DNA from 2 places in the Parashewanella sp. 2210YD4-3 genome. Region 1 is predicted to be linked to the other one. Evidence: predicted binding sites of a transcription regulator. Region 1 holds the regulator's gene; the other holds the start of a gene.
The links. Region 1 encodes ArgR, which controls arginine synthesis, uptake and breakdown. Its sites were predicted from a motif close to ANTGAATANNTATTCANT; they were not measured.

Region 1 (10,571 bases):
TAATACATAAGATGGACGCACAACCAATGGATAACCAATACGTTCAGCCGCATGCACTGCTGCTTCAACGGTCGTGACGGTATCATTTTCTGGTTGCTTTAAGCCAAGCTGATTAATCGCGCCTTGGAAACGTTCACGGTCTTCTGCACGGTCAATCGCATCTGGGCTCGTACCAATAATAGGCACGCCTGCTTCTTCAAGTGCTTTGGCTAACTTAAGTGGCGTTTGACCACCGTATTGAACAATCACGCCCTTGGGATTTTCAACACGTACGATTTCCAATACGTCTTCAAGTGTTACTGGCTCGAAGTACAAACGATCAGAAGTATCATAGTCGGTTGATACGGTTTCAGGGTTACAGTTCACCATAATGGTTTCGTAACCGTCTTCGCGCATCGCTAATGCCGCATGAACACAGCAGTAATCGAATTCGATACCTTGACCAATACGGTTTGGACCACCACCCAACACCATGATTTTTTCACGATCCGATGGATTGGCTTCACACTCTTCTTCATAGGTCGAGTACATGTAAGCGGTATCTGTTGCAAACTCAGCCGCACAAGTATCGACTCGCTTGTAAACTGGAAGCACACCTAAGCGATTACGAAGAACGCGAATATCGTTATCAGAAACTCTTAGTAATTCGGCGAGACGAGCATCAGCAAATCCCTTACGCTTTAATTTACGCAAGAAAGCTTCATCCAGTTCTGTCACCGACATTTCTTGAAGCTCAGATTCAAGCTTGATCAGCTCTTCAATTTGCACTAAGAACCAGTGGTCAATACCTGTCAGCTTATAGATAGCATCAACCGATAAACCAATACGGAACGCATCAGCCACATACCAAATACGTTCTGAACCCGGCTCTTGTAACTCGTGACGAATTTTAGAAATCGCGTTTTTGTCATCTAAGTCTGTAATGGGGTCAAAACCATTTTTACCCACTTCAAGACCACGCAAAGCTTTTTGCACTGATTCTTGGAAAGTACGACCAATCGCCATGACCTCACCAACAGATTTCATTTGCGTGGTAAGGCGATCATTCGCTCCTGCAAATTTTTCAAAGTTGAAGCGAGGGATCTTAGTCACAACATAGTCAATCGATGGTTCGAATGAGGCAGGAGTTTGACCACCTGTAATGTCATTCTGAAGTTCATCTAAAGTGAAACCAACCGCTAATTTAGCGGCGATTTTAGCAATCGGGAAGCCTGTTGCTTTAGACGCTAATGCTGACGAACGAGATACACGCGGGTTCATCTCGATGATCACCATACGTCCATCTTTAGGGTTGATACCGAACTGTACGTTTGAACCACCCGTTTCAACACCAATTTCACGAAGTACCGCAAGCGATGCATTACGCATCAACTGATACTCTTTGTCTGTCAGTGTTTGAGCCGGAGCAACAGTGATTGAGTCTCCGGTATGAACGCCCATAGCGTCGAAGTTTTCAATGGCGCAGACAATAATACAGTTGTCATTGCGGTCACGAACCACTTCCATTTCGTACTCTTTCCAACCAATTAATGATTCGTCGATCAATAATTCATTGGTTGGTGACAGTTCAAACCCCTTTGAACAAATCTCTTCAAATTCTTCACGGTTATAGGCAATACCACCACCGGTGCCACCCATGGTGAACGATGGACGGATAATACAAGGGAAGCCAACTTGTTCAAGCACTTGATAGGCTTCATCCATGTTATGAGCGATATCAGCACGTGGACACTCTAAACCAATGCTCTTCATAGCTTTGTCGAAACGGCTGCGATCTTCTGCCTTATCAATCGCATCGGCTGTCGCGCCGATCATTTCAACATTAAACTCTTCAAGTACGCCTTTTGCTTCAAGCTCTAATGCACAGTTAAGTGCCGTTTGACCACCCATAGTAGGTAGAACCGCATCTGGACGTTCTTTCGCAATGATATTACGAACCACTTCCCAGTGAATTGGCTCGATGTAGGTCGCATCAGCCATTTCAGGATCGGTCATAATGGTGGCAGGGTTAGAGTTCACCAGAATGACTCGGTAGCCTTCTTCTCGTAATGCTTTACAAGCTTGAGCGCCTGAATAATCAAATTCACACGCCTGACCGATTACGATCGGTCCCGCACCTAAAATTAAGATGCTTTTTATGTCTGTACGTTTTGGCATTTCTCGGCTACCCCAGAGTTACAGCTTTTGTTGAAGGTGGTTTTCAATCAGTTCGATAAAGTGATCGAACAAAGGTGCGCAATCATGCGGTCCTGGACTGGCTTCAGGGTGACCCTGAAAGCTAAATGCAGGCTTATCCGTTAAGTGGATCCCTTGTAAGGAACCATCAAATAGCGATTTATGTGTCACTTTAATGTTACTTGGCAAACTGGCTTCATCAGCAGCAAAACCGTGGTTTTGGCTGGTGATCATTACCGTGCCTTTATCCGTATCACCTACAGGATGGTTAGCACCGTGATGACCAAACTTCATCTTCAGTGTTTTCGCACCTGAAGCCAGAGCCAACAATTGGTGACCCAAACAAATACCAAATACTGGAATGTCGGTTTTTAAGATTTCTTGAATCGCTTCAATCGCATAATCACATGGCTCAGGATCGCCCGGACCATTTGATAAGAACACACCATCCGGATTCATGGCTAACACTTCGCTAGCCGGAGTCTTAGCTGGAACCACGGTGACATCACAACCGCGGTCAACCAACATTCTTAAAATGTTACGCTTAACACCATAGTCGTATGCCACGATTTTATATTTAAGCTCTGACTCTGGTGTATCACTTGGTAATCCACCTACCAAGCGCCAGCTTCCACTGCGCCATTGATACTTTGAATCAGTAGTAACTTCTTTGGCTAAGTCCATGCCTTTTAAGCCGGGAAATGCTTTCGCTTCCACTAGGGCTTTTTCAATATCGTCACCAACTAAAATACAACCGGACTGAGAACCTTTTTCACGCAAAATGCGTGTCAGCATACGTGTATCAATATCGGCTATGCCTACGACGTTGTTGCTTTTAAGGTAATCACTGAGAGATTGTTGGTTACGGAAGTTACTGGCGAGAAGGGGAAGGTCACGAATGATTAAGCCAGTGGCATGAATGCTATCGGATTCTGTATCTTCTGAGTTAGTGCCGGTATTTCCAATGTGGGGGTAAGTAAGAGTGACGATTTGACGAGAATAAGAAGGATCAGTTAGTATTTCTTGGTATCCTGTCATCGAAGTATTAAAAACCACTTCTCCGACGGCTGAACCACTGGCACCAATTGCGGTACCTTTAAAAACCGTCCCATCTTCGAGTACGAGTAAGGCAGACTGTGTCAACACGACCTCCGAAAGAGCCAAGCTATTGAAATTTAATAATTTTTAATTATCAACTCCTTGCAAAAATCCCATAAATACTGAAATTTTGGCAAATTGCGCAGATTTTACATGAGAAACGTGATCTCGTCTACAAAAATGGAATTAAAAGAAACAACCTCGAAAAACAATAAAAGCTATAATTATCATACAGATAAAGGTAGGCAGACACTTTTAAAAACGCTAGTTTCTCTTTAGAGAACAAAGAGTAATGACCTAGTCTTAAAAATTAATCTCGAGCTAACTGTAGATGTGTTGGAGAATCAAAATAGCCACGACAACGACTACTTCGACATTTATCGTAAACCATCATACAAGTATATGCCCCCAACACTCCTCCAAGGATACCTCCTCCAACTCCACCACCACAGCTTAAACATAAGCCAGCTATTGACTGATGACCTGAGAGAACAGCTAACGTAGCCGCCGCATCGCTCGGTAAACTAAGACATACCATTCCCGTAGCAGCTGCATAGCCAGTGCGTTCATCACATTTAGGTATGAAAAAACGCCCCGCTTTTATCACCACTTCATATACACGTTTACCGATTCTGAGTAGTCCTTGGCCATTTCCTTGAGCATCAAGCTTCCGAAGTAATAAAGATTGCTCTGTCGAAATTCGGTACTCTCGGCTATCTGAATTCACTGAATTTATAGTCCCGCCAGCCATTCTATTACCTTAACTATCGATTAAATCAGAACAATAATGTTAGTGATTAAGACGTAAAAAAACTGCTAAAAGCCATTAAGTTTTGATTAACAAAAGTTTAATTTTGGAAAGATGAGATATAATCAGAAACAGAGCTATTGAGGCGAGTATAACTTTCAGGATTAGATTTTGCGTGAGAATCATCCCAGTATCTTGTATAAGCAGTTATTGCTAACCGATAGCTAAAAATTATCCGTCTAAAAGAAAATGTTTAGACTACAGCGCGACGTCAAGAATCAAGCCACAGAAGAAGTTATTCATGAAGCATTTTTTGTGAATTAGGTGCCTGCCCTTCAGAATTTGCATTTTCAAAGTTTGGAACAATGCTAACAATATAACCAGCAAAAATACCTCCAGCCCCCCCGGCTACTCCTCCTCCAGTAATCTCCGCAATAGCTTCAATAAGAGCAGGACAAACAGGGTAGCTATTTGGCAACTGTGTTGCACATATTGGAGCGGCTATAGCCACAGTGCATACCAAAAAAGTGATAACGCCTGTGATACAAGCACACTTGGCAACGCCTTCCTTTTCACACCTAGGAGTTAACAAGTATGTGATTCCATTACAACTAAAAAGTTGACTTTGCGAAGAGGTTTGCGGCTCGCTTTTTGCTAAAGTTTGGTATGTTTTTTGTGGTGAACCAGCGGTAATCGATTGATTTGCTCCCATACAACCTCTTCATCTTTATCATTACTTCAAATAATCCCAATAACTCTAAAAGCTGTTCATGGTTAGTTTTGGAATTTAGCTTAGGTCAATGACTCTAGATTGTTAGCCGTTAAATTTACAGCCTTATTCAATTAATATGACGTTAAACAAAATTTACTTTAAAGAATTCCAGGCATAAAAAAAGCGAAGCACTTAGCTTCGCTTTAGTGAATCCTAACCGGAAGTTATTTTACAAACTCAACACCGATTTGAATGTCACCTTTTAGGGTTTCAAGCATAGAATCACGCGCGTCCGCTTCAAATGCACTTACTTCACCATAAGGCAGTATTTCTTCTACACCATTTTTACCTAAACGAACTGGTTGAGCGAAGAACTCTGCATGTTCACTGCCACCGTCAACATAAGCACACTCGATAACGTTTTCTTCACCTTGAAGACCACGTACTAGAGATAGACCGAAACGACATGCCGCTTGCCCCATAGATAGAGTCGCGCTACCGCCGCCTGCTTTTGCTTCCACAACTTCAGTACCTGCGTTTTGAATACGCTTAGTTAAAGCTGCCACTTCTTCATCAGAGAAGTTTACACCTTCAATTTGAGAAAGTAACGGAAGAATAGTCACACCACTGTGGCCACCAATCACATTGATGTTCACATCTTCAGGCTTAAGACCTTTCGCTTCAGCAACAAAAGTTTCAGAACGGATAACATCAAGGGTAGTAACACCGAACAAACGGCTTTTATCATAAACGCCTGCTTTCTTTAGTACTTCAGCAGCAATAGCAACAGTAGTATTTACAGGGTTAGTAATCACACCAATAAGTGCCTTAGGGCAAGTAGCTGCAACTTTTTCGATTAGGTTACGAACAATACCTGCGTTGATGTTAAATAGATCAGAGCGATCCATGCCTGGCTTACGTGCTACACCCGCTGAAATCAATACTACGTCAGCACCTTCTAGTGCAGGAGCTGCGTCTTCACCCGCGAAACCTTTTACTTCAACGTCCGTTGGAATGTGGCTTAAATCAACTGCAACACCTGGTGTTACTGGCGCGATATCATATAAAGATAGCTTTGAGCCAGAAGGTAATTGAGTTTTTAATAGTAGGGCAAGAGCTTGGCCGATACCGCCAGCCGCGCCTAGTACAGCAACTTTCATAATTGTCTCCGATGATTCGCAGGATTTGTGATCTTAGTCAAATTTCTGCGGCAACCATACTGTAATGTGATTCAAATTTCAATAAATCTGTGAAACAGTCAGCTAGATTTATTTACGACGATTGGCAATTCAAAACGCTACTTTTAAAGGGGTTTAAGCCAAGTTGTAAACTTGTGTTTCCTCTCCTCACAAATGCATTTTTATGCAGCCTTATGCAGTTTGTTTGACACTTTAATTGGCAGTGTGCAAAAATTCGTTTACTTCGAATGTATCAATAGCAGGATGTTGGCGATACCTTCACGGATAATAAAGACATCATTATGACTATTAAAAATCAAAACGAATTAGTAAAAGCGTTCAAAAATTTATTAAAAGAAGAACGCTTTGGTTCTCAAGGCGAAATTGTTAATGCTCTTCAAGCTGAAGGCTTTACCAATATTAACCAATCTAAAGTATCTAGAATGCTTAGCAAGTTTGGAGCTGTGAGAACCCGAAATGCCAAACAAGAAATGGTATACTGCCTTCCAGCTGAATTAGGCGTTCCTACCGCTGGTAGCCCACTTAAAAATCTAGTGCTAGACGTTGACCATAATGCGGCTATGATCGTAGTTAGAACTAGCCCAGGAGCTGCACAGCTAATCGCTCGTTTACTTGACTCCATCGGCAAACCCGAAGGTATTTTAGGTACGATTGCAGGTGACGATACTATCTTCATTTGCCCTGCAAACCTTGAAGATATGGACGCTATTCTCGAAACGGTGAAATCTTTGTTTAATTACTCTGAGTAATTTAACCTCAGCTCTGCATAACGAAATCAATAACATTTTGATTTAAAATACAAACCTTAAATTTTTATCTACAGTGCGGCTAATTTTGTGTAGTTCAAGGCAGAACAGTTCGTAATAGCCTGTCTATTACGGGCTGTTCTAACACAGAAATACGCGAAAGTAGCTGTACTGTAGAGGTTGGCTTATACAGAGCTGAGGTTAATATAAAAGTACCTCTCTATAGCAGAGCTCAATGCTCTGCTTTTTTATATTCAATCCTGACTCAAATCTAAACAGAACAACAATTTAATTTGCGGCACAGACTCTCTATTTATATTGTGAACGATGTAACTTCTATAGAGATCTAAGCAAATGAAAACACCAATTACATATTTAATTGCATCCATTTCATTACTTGCAAGCTACTCCTGCTTTGCTGAGCAGCTCATTCCGATTACGTTACCGGGTAAAATTGAAACAGTGAATTCGATTGTTATTGATAATGATACGGCATCACCTATGGGAATATGGCTCGACAAAAGCACCAACGTATACATGACCAGCGCATCGAATAAGATAAAAAATTATTCTAATGGTGGCAATTATCGCATCAATTTTAATATCCCCAACGACGATGCTCAAGCGGCTAAAGCTAGTAGTCATTTAAACTTCTTTTTGGGGATAGGGATCAACGGGCAAGCCCGTATGTTGGGGCATTCTCAATGTACTGCTGATTTAAACATTGATCTTGGTACCCGCTCTCTCACTATATCAAATGGCAGTTGCGATAACGGTCCAGGGCTAGAAGACTATCAACTAAAAATGACCTTTGATGGCAATGAAAGCGCAAGCATTGATGATATTACTCTTGATTCAGCTCGAATGCCTGATGTTCAAGTTACTTTGACACACAAATAAAATTGGCAGTCGTCATGATGTTAAAAGCTTTGCTATCAGGGGCTTTTAAGCAGTTCATATAAACGCGCCCGCTGTTATAAACCTAAAAATGAGTTCACTAAATAACTTATGGCTTTCATTCCAGCTCAAACAAGTTCTGTCTCACCACCTTCAGAAATGTGTAGTTCGCCAGTTTTTTATCCTGCCAATACACCGGCTTACTTCAACTATGGTCATTTATATTTTAATGTCTGCTTACAACCTATACCGAATTACACACCAGTGGCAGGCAATCAACAGGCTCAACAAGTACTTTACTTTGATAGTGTTCAGCCACCTAATGTTTATCCTCAAAATTACTTTACATACGAGGTTTCACCTCCCTACCCTTATCATGAAAGGCATCAAGCATTAACCTCTGTTCACTTACTGACGGCTCCTATTCATCAAGGAGAAGTCGTTAATGAGCGAACAGAGCGGCGACTAAATGGTCTAATTAATAAATGCAAAACATTAGCAGAATTGAAAGAGATCATTATTGCGGGAAAAAACATATCACAACCAGCAGGTTGGAACGTTCTACTTATCGAGAAAATGCTTAAAAAGTGCATTAAACTAGGCAAAAGTGATAAAGAGGTCAATCGTACCGAAATACAGGTAGTGATTAATTTAATCATGAGCTTGCCCTCACAATTCATAACTGAAACAAACGTTCGCCTTAGATACTCACCTAAAACGATTACTTTATTTCTCAAAGCATGTGCACTCACGCAAGATATAGAAAGAGCAAAACAAATACTCATTGAAAGAAACGGTAAAGAAAGTTGGCTTACCTGCTGGGGGATTTCTGCCAATATCAAACATATCAACACTTTCATTTTGGTTTGTGTAGCCACTAAAGAGTGGGGAATTGTATGGGAAGCAATTAATAACAATAGCCTGATATTAAAGAATGGAAACCACACACCGAATACCGAAACTTGTTTAAACCTACTGAGACTGTGCGCTAAAACAAAACATTTTGAAGAAGCCAAATGGCTGTTATTTGGTGACAAAGAGCATAAGAGCTTTGTTTCAAAACACAACATAACCCCGGAATACAAAGTGATACGGGAATTTCTCATCACTTGCTTCGCTGCACAAAAAGCGCTTGTGTCTAGAGATGAGTTAATCGATGCTATAAATCTGTGGAAAATCCCAATGAAGCCGCTATTGCGGGCCTATACAGCGACACTCGAACCGGACAAATTTGAGGAAGCCATTAATGTTGGGCTAGCAGAAAAGGCTTTTCTCCCTAGTTTAGGATTGAATGATAATTGCCTTAAATTTAGTTTCCAGACAATATTTGCTAAGTGCTCAAAGGGTGATATGGACACCCTTGGTATACCCTTTGAATTTGCCAAACTTTTATTTGAATACCATGTCATGACGAGCGGTCATACTGTTTTACAATTTACAACAGATCCAAATTGGGGGAATCACCTAAGACACAAATTGGCAAAATTTTCCAAGGAGGCATTAAACAGAGCCTTTGTTAATACCTTAGCCACTCCGAATAGTTTTCGATATCTACCTGAAGACACGAGTATAAATTCCTCCAATTCGAAACATACTTCATCAGAGGAACTGGAACAACAAGCTTACCTTTCTCCTGCAGCACCTAACAAAAAGTCTAACGATGGTGCAAAAAATGATGATCCTGTCAGCGCTTGAGTAAATTGCATTAGCCTATCACTTTGACCATGATCATCACCTTTAACCATGCTATGAAGCATGGCTTCGAAGTGAGTTGGTGTTTTACATACCGAAATGAACATCAAGCCTTGTTGACCCAATGAACCATAAGGCATGCTTTGTCTCAGGATTTCTTTACTATTGCCATGCTCATCTTTTAAGTTCACCCGCTTTACATGACTGCTCGGTAGTTTTTCGTGTGCAGCATATTCAACATCATCTTGTTTAGTACGGCCGATAATGTCTTCTTGTTCTTTTTGGGCTAAGCCGTGCCATGTTTTGAGCTTATGGGCGTATTTTTGAACATGCACATAACTGCCTGACTGAAATAATGGCTCTTCTTCATCGACTAAAGCTACCTTTTGACGTTGACGCCCTTTCGGGTTCTCGGTGCCATCAACAAAGCCTGTTAAGTCGCGACTATCCATATAACGGAAACCACGCTCTTCATCCACCAGCTCAACTAACCCTTCTAGCATTTGATTAATTTCATTGGCCACCAAATGTAAGACATCATAACGGTCACAACGAATATGGAAAAATAAATCGAACTCAATAGCTGGAGCATAAAGATCATGGTGTTGAACAGCAGGGAAAGGACGTAAAAGTGCCGGTCTTTCATTTGGATAAAGCGTATCCCAATAATTTGCACCTATGGCTAAAAACCCATTAAAAGCACTATCGGCATATTGATCAGTAAGCTCATATAAATACTGGGCAACCGACGCTAGGCATGGTCTAAGTTGAGCTTCTACATTATCTTCAGCGTTATACATCAAATAAACGCTGTGCAGATTTCCTTCAGCACAAATACCTAGTTGCTCCCTTGGCATTATATCTATTTCCATTCGTTGCTCTCCGATTCAGTCATGGTAAACAAATCTTTAAACTAGTTCACGATTTATCTACAAAAAATAGAAATTTAGGATCATTGTATGTTGTTTAAAAATTCGCTAGCGTAGCGAGTGCAATTTTAACCAGCTCTTAGGGATCACTCAATGAATAATCTCCTTCTAAGCAGCATTACCCTTTCGATTATATTAGGCCTAACGGCTTGTTCAAATGATAAGACGATAAACACTCAATCACCGTCTCCGTCATCTAATAACTTGCTCAACAATAAACAAGCCTTGACTTCTGGAATTGATTTCAAAAACTTCGATCGTAATGTGCGTCCTCAAGATAACTTCTATCAATATGTCAATGGAACTTGGCTTAACAATGCCAAGATCCCAAGTGACCGAACCAGCATAGGCGCCTTTTATGATTTAAGAGAACAT
Region 2 (3,436 bases), on a different contig from region 1:
TTAACATTGACCAAATTGCCATTATTTAAAGCACCTATAGAAGCAATAACAGGCATAACTGATTGCGAAAGCAATAGCTCAAGCACACTGGCATTGTTAGGCGTTGGTACTCCAACTTCACCTAGATTCTCAGGATGCTTGCTACAAGTAACCATTGCCGTATCAGCAAGCGATAGTCCTAAACTGATTAAACCAAGATGGTTGGCTGTTGCGACAATTTTTTTATTGACCGTTCCTGCTAATACGCCACTAATAATGGGGATTTGAGCCTTAGGCGTAACACGTAATCCATTTTTCTTCTTAGTAGTGAATCCAGCTTGCAGCAACATTTGATCGACGGTGCTTCCTCCCCCGTGGACTAGAATGATTTTTCTATCCAAATTGGACTTAAAAACCAACAATAATGCAGTCAATGCCGATTCTTGCTCTAAGATCGCACCACCGATTTTGATCACTAAAGGCTTAGTCATTATGGTTTACCTCAATGTTACTTAGTAAACCAAACTCGCTTGAAAGCCCTAAACGTAAATTAAGACATTGCACCGCTTGTGAAGCGGCACCTTTCAGTAAGTTATCAATCGCACAGCTTATGACCAGCACACGTTGACTCTCATCAAACTGCCAATGGATATCGGCAAAGGGAGTACCTGAAACATTATCTACTTTAGGCCAAGCTTTTTGCATTCTAACAAGTGGCTGTGACTGATAGGCATTTTTGTAAACAGCATCAATATCAGCCGTAGTGATCCCCTCTTTGATTTTAAGCGTCGTTGTCGCTAGTAACCCACGTTTGAATGGCGCAAGGTGTGGATTGAAGATGACATCAGCCTGTACGGCTTGGGAGATTTCAGGCTGATGTCGATGCTTCAAAATATTGTATGGCGTTAAACTCACCTCGTTAAAACTGGTCGCTAAGTTCGCTTGACGGCCAGCACCGCTGACTCCGCTTATGCCATTAACAATGATCAAAGAGTCTTCATCATGAAAATGATTAGACGTAATCGGTTTAAGCCCTAATAAACTTGCCGTAGGGTAGCAACCCGGCACTGCAATCAAATTAGCCTCTTTTAGGGCTTTTGCGTCCCACTCAGGAGAGCCATAGACCGCTTCTTGTAATAACTCGGGCTGTTGATGAGTAAAACCATAATATTGATCATAAAGTTTGGGTTGTTTAAGCCTAAAACCACCTGAAAGGTCAAAAATAATGACTTGATGTGCAGAAAAAGCTTCAACTAACTTCACACTGGCTTCGTGAGGCGTGGCCAAAAAAACCACATCAAATTCAGCGGCATTTTTATCTATCCAATCAGCATTAACGGCTTGAAAAGCGTTATCACAAACTCCCTTCCAACGAGGAAAAACATCACTAAAACACTGCCCCAACACTTGGCTGCTCTCAGACACTAACAACTCAATAGAATTAATCCATTGATGACGAACAAGCAGAGAGACCAACTCAGCTCCAGCGTATCCACTTGCTCCCACAACAGCAGCTTTAACATCCTTAATTTGCAAAACTATTCACCACCAAATAAAGCTATAAAATTAAATATCTGTATTACTAATGAGATAAATTACAATCTCTTTATCAATAAATGCGAAGTTACACACAATTGACTTCTTATGCAATATTTATAAATATATATCTACAGAATATTGTTAACTATATTTAAAAATGACATTACCTAATTTCGAACAATCACTTACTCAACTCATTTCCTTGTCTTCCATCAGTTCAAATATTGAAAGTGAAGATCAAAGCAATCAGCAAGTTATTTCATTGCTTGCAACTTGGTTCGAAATGATAGGTTTTAAGATTCAAATTGTTCCTGTACCAAACACACGTAATAAATTTAATCTATTAGCCAAACTGGGCAGTGGTGAAGGTGGGTTATTATTAGCGGGTCACAGCGACACAGTATCGTTCGATGAAGTCGGATGGGATAGCGATCCTCATAAAGTAGAAAATAAAGACGGCCGCTTTTATGGATTAGGCACTTGTGACATGAAGGGTTTCTTTGCCTTCATTTTACAAGCTTGCCAAGGTTTATCTGCCAAGCACCTACAAAAACCGTTATATGTACTGGCTACCGCCGATGAAGAAACCAGTATGGCAGGGGCTCGATTCTTTGCTCAATCTCAAGATATTCGACCTGATGCAGCCGTTATTGGTGAACCTACCAACTTAATTCCAGTGGTCATGCACAAGGGCTATATGTCTCATAAAATTACTGTGACAGGAAAGTCTGGACATTCAAGTCGACCTTCCGCTGGAATAAACGCAATTGAAGTGATGCATCAAATTATTGGCAAACTGATCGAACTTAAATCTAAACTTGCCCTCAATTATCGAAATCAAGCATTTGACGTACAAGAGCCAACCCTCAATTTAGGCGCGATCCGTGGTGGCGACAGCGTTAATCGCATTTGCGGTCATTGTGAGCTTGATATTGATATTCGCTCTCTGCCGGGCATGCGAGATGATGAAGTCACTCATTTGCTAACTGAAACGTTAAAAACGGTTGTAGAGCAATATCCCGGACGAGTCCGCTTTGAAGAGCTTGAACCAAGCTCTCCAAGTTTTATAGAGCAAGAAAATAGCGAATTAGTAAAATTCGTTGAGCAATTAAGTCATCAAAGTTGCTGTGCCGTTAATTACTCAACAGAGGCTCCATTTGTCCAAAAGATTGCTTCTCAGACAATAGTATTGGGCCCGGGCAGCATAGACCAAGCCCACCAACCAAATGAGTTTTTAGCCGAAGATCAAATTGATGGAACATTAAATATATTGGCAAATTTAATTCAGAAATATTGTTTTTAAATGTAAAACAGTAAAATCAAAAATTCATCAATGCTAATTATTTGTTAAAAACATATAATGCTGCCGTTGTAATCAAATAATAAAAAAAGGAAGTACCATGAAGCATTCACTGGCAGCTGTTACAGTGTTATTGGTTTTATCAGGCTGCGGCGGCAGCGATGACACATCAGCACCTCAACCAACCCCTCCACCAACAATGAAAGCAGACAAATGTTATACCTTTGATACCACAAAGGGAAAATTTAACATTGCTATTGACACTACAAATACCCCCATCACAGGTAAAAACTTTGCTGATTACGTCGACTCAGGCTTTTATGACAACACCATTTTTCACCGTGTTATAAATAATTTTGTAATCCAAGGTGGTGGATTCGAATCAGGCTTAAAGCCTAAAGAAACAAAAGCACCAATTAAAAACGAAGCCAGTGTTGGCTTTACTAATGCTCGTGGCACCATAGCAATGGCCAGAACACTCCTACCTGATTCAGCCACAAGTCAGTTTTTTATCAATACTCTCAATAACCCACAGCTGGATCATTCTGCATCTAGAGTTGGCTATGCAGTATTTGGAAAAGTGACATCGGGAATTGAAGTGGTTGATCAAATTAGCAT

Region 2: argC (N-acetyl-gamma-glutamyl-phosphate reductase) is a predicted target of ArgR. The motif match lies at 1,613-1,630, and genes of this name have one in related genera.

What each region holds. Positions count from the first base shown of each region.
Region 1 is NZ_JBWQOG010000002.1:163,317-173,887, forward strand. It holds gene carB (carbamoyl-phosphate synthase large subunit) at 1-2,157, opposite strand, end outside; gene carA (glutamine-hydrolyzing carbamoyl-phosphate synthase small subunit) at 2,176-3,318, opposite strand; gene AC1EU0_RS03985 (hypothetical protein) at 3,584-4,024, opposite strand; gene AC1EU0_RS03990 (hypothetical protein) at 4,317-4,733, opposite strand; gene mdh (malate dehydrogenase) at 4,958-5,893, opposite strand; gene argR (transcriptional regulator ArgR) at 6,211-6,681, shown strand; gene AC1EU0_RS04005 (hypothetical protein) at 7,033-7,578, shown strand; gene AC1EU0_RS04010 (hypothetical protein) at 7,687-9,270, shown strand; gene AC1EU0_RS04015 (Dyp-type peroxidase) at 9,198-10,139, opposite strand; gene AC1EU0_RS04020 (M13 family metallopeptidase) at 10,290-10,571, shown strand, end outside.
Region 2 is NZ_JBWQOG010000001.1:35,664-39,099, forward strand. It holds gene argB (acetylglutamate kinase) at 1-470, opposite strand, end outside; gene argC (N-acetyl-gamma-glutamyl-phosphate reductase) at 463-1,515, opposite strand; gene argE (acetylornithine deacetylase) at 1,676-2,821, shown strand; gene AC1EU0_RS00145 (peptidylprolyl isomerase) at 2,919-3,436, shown strand, end outside.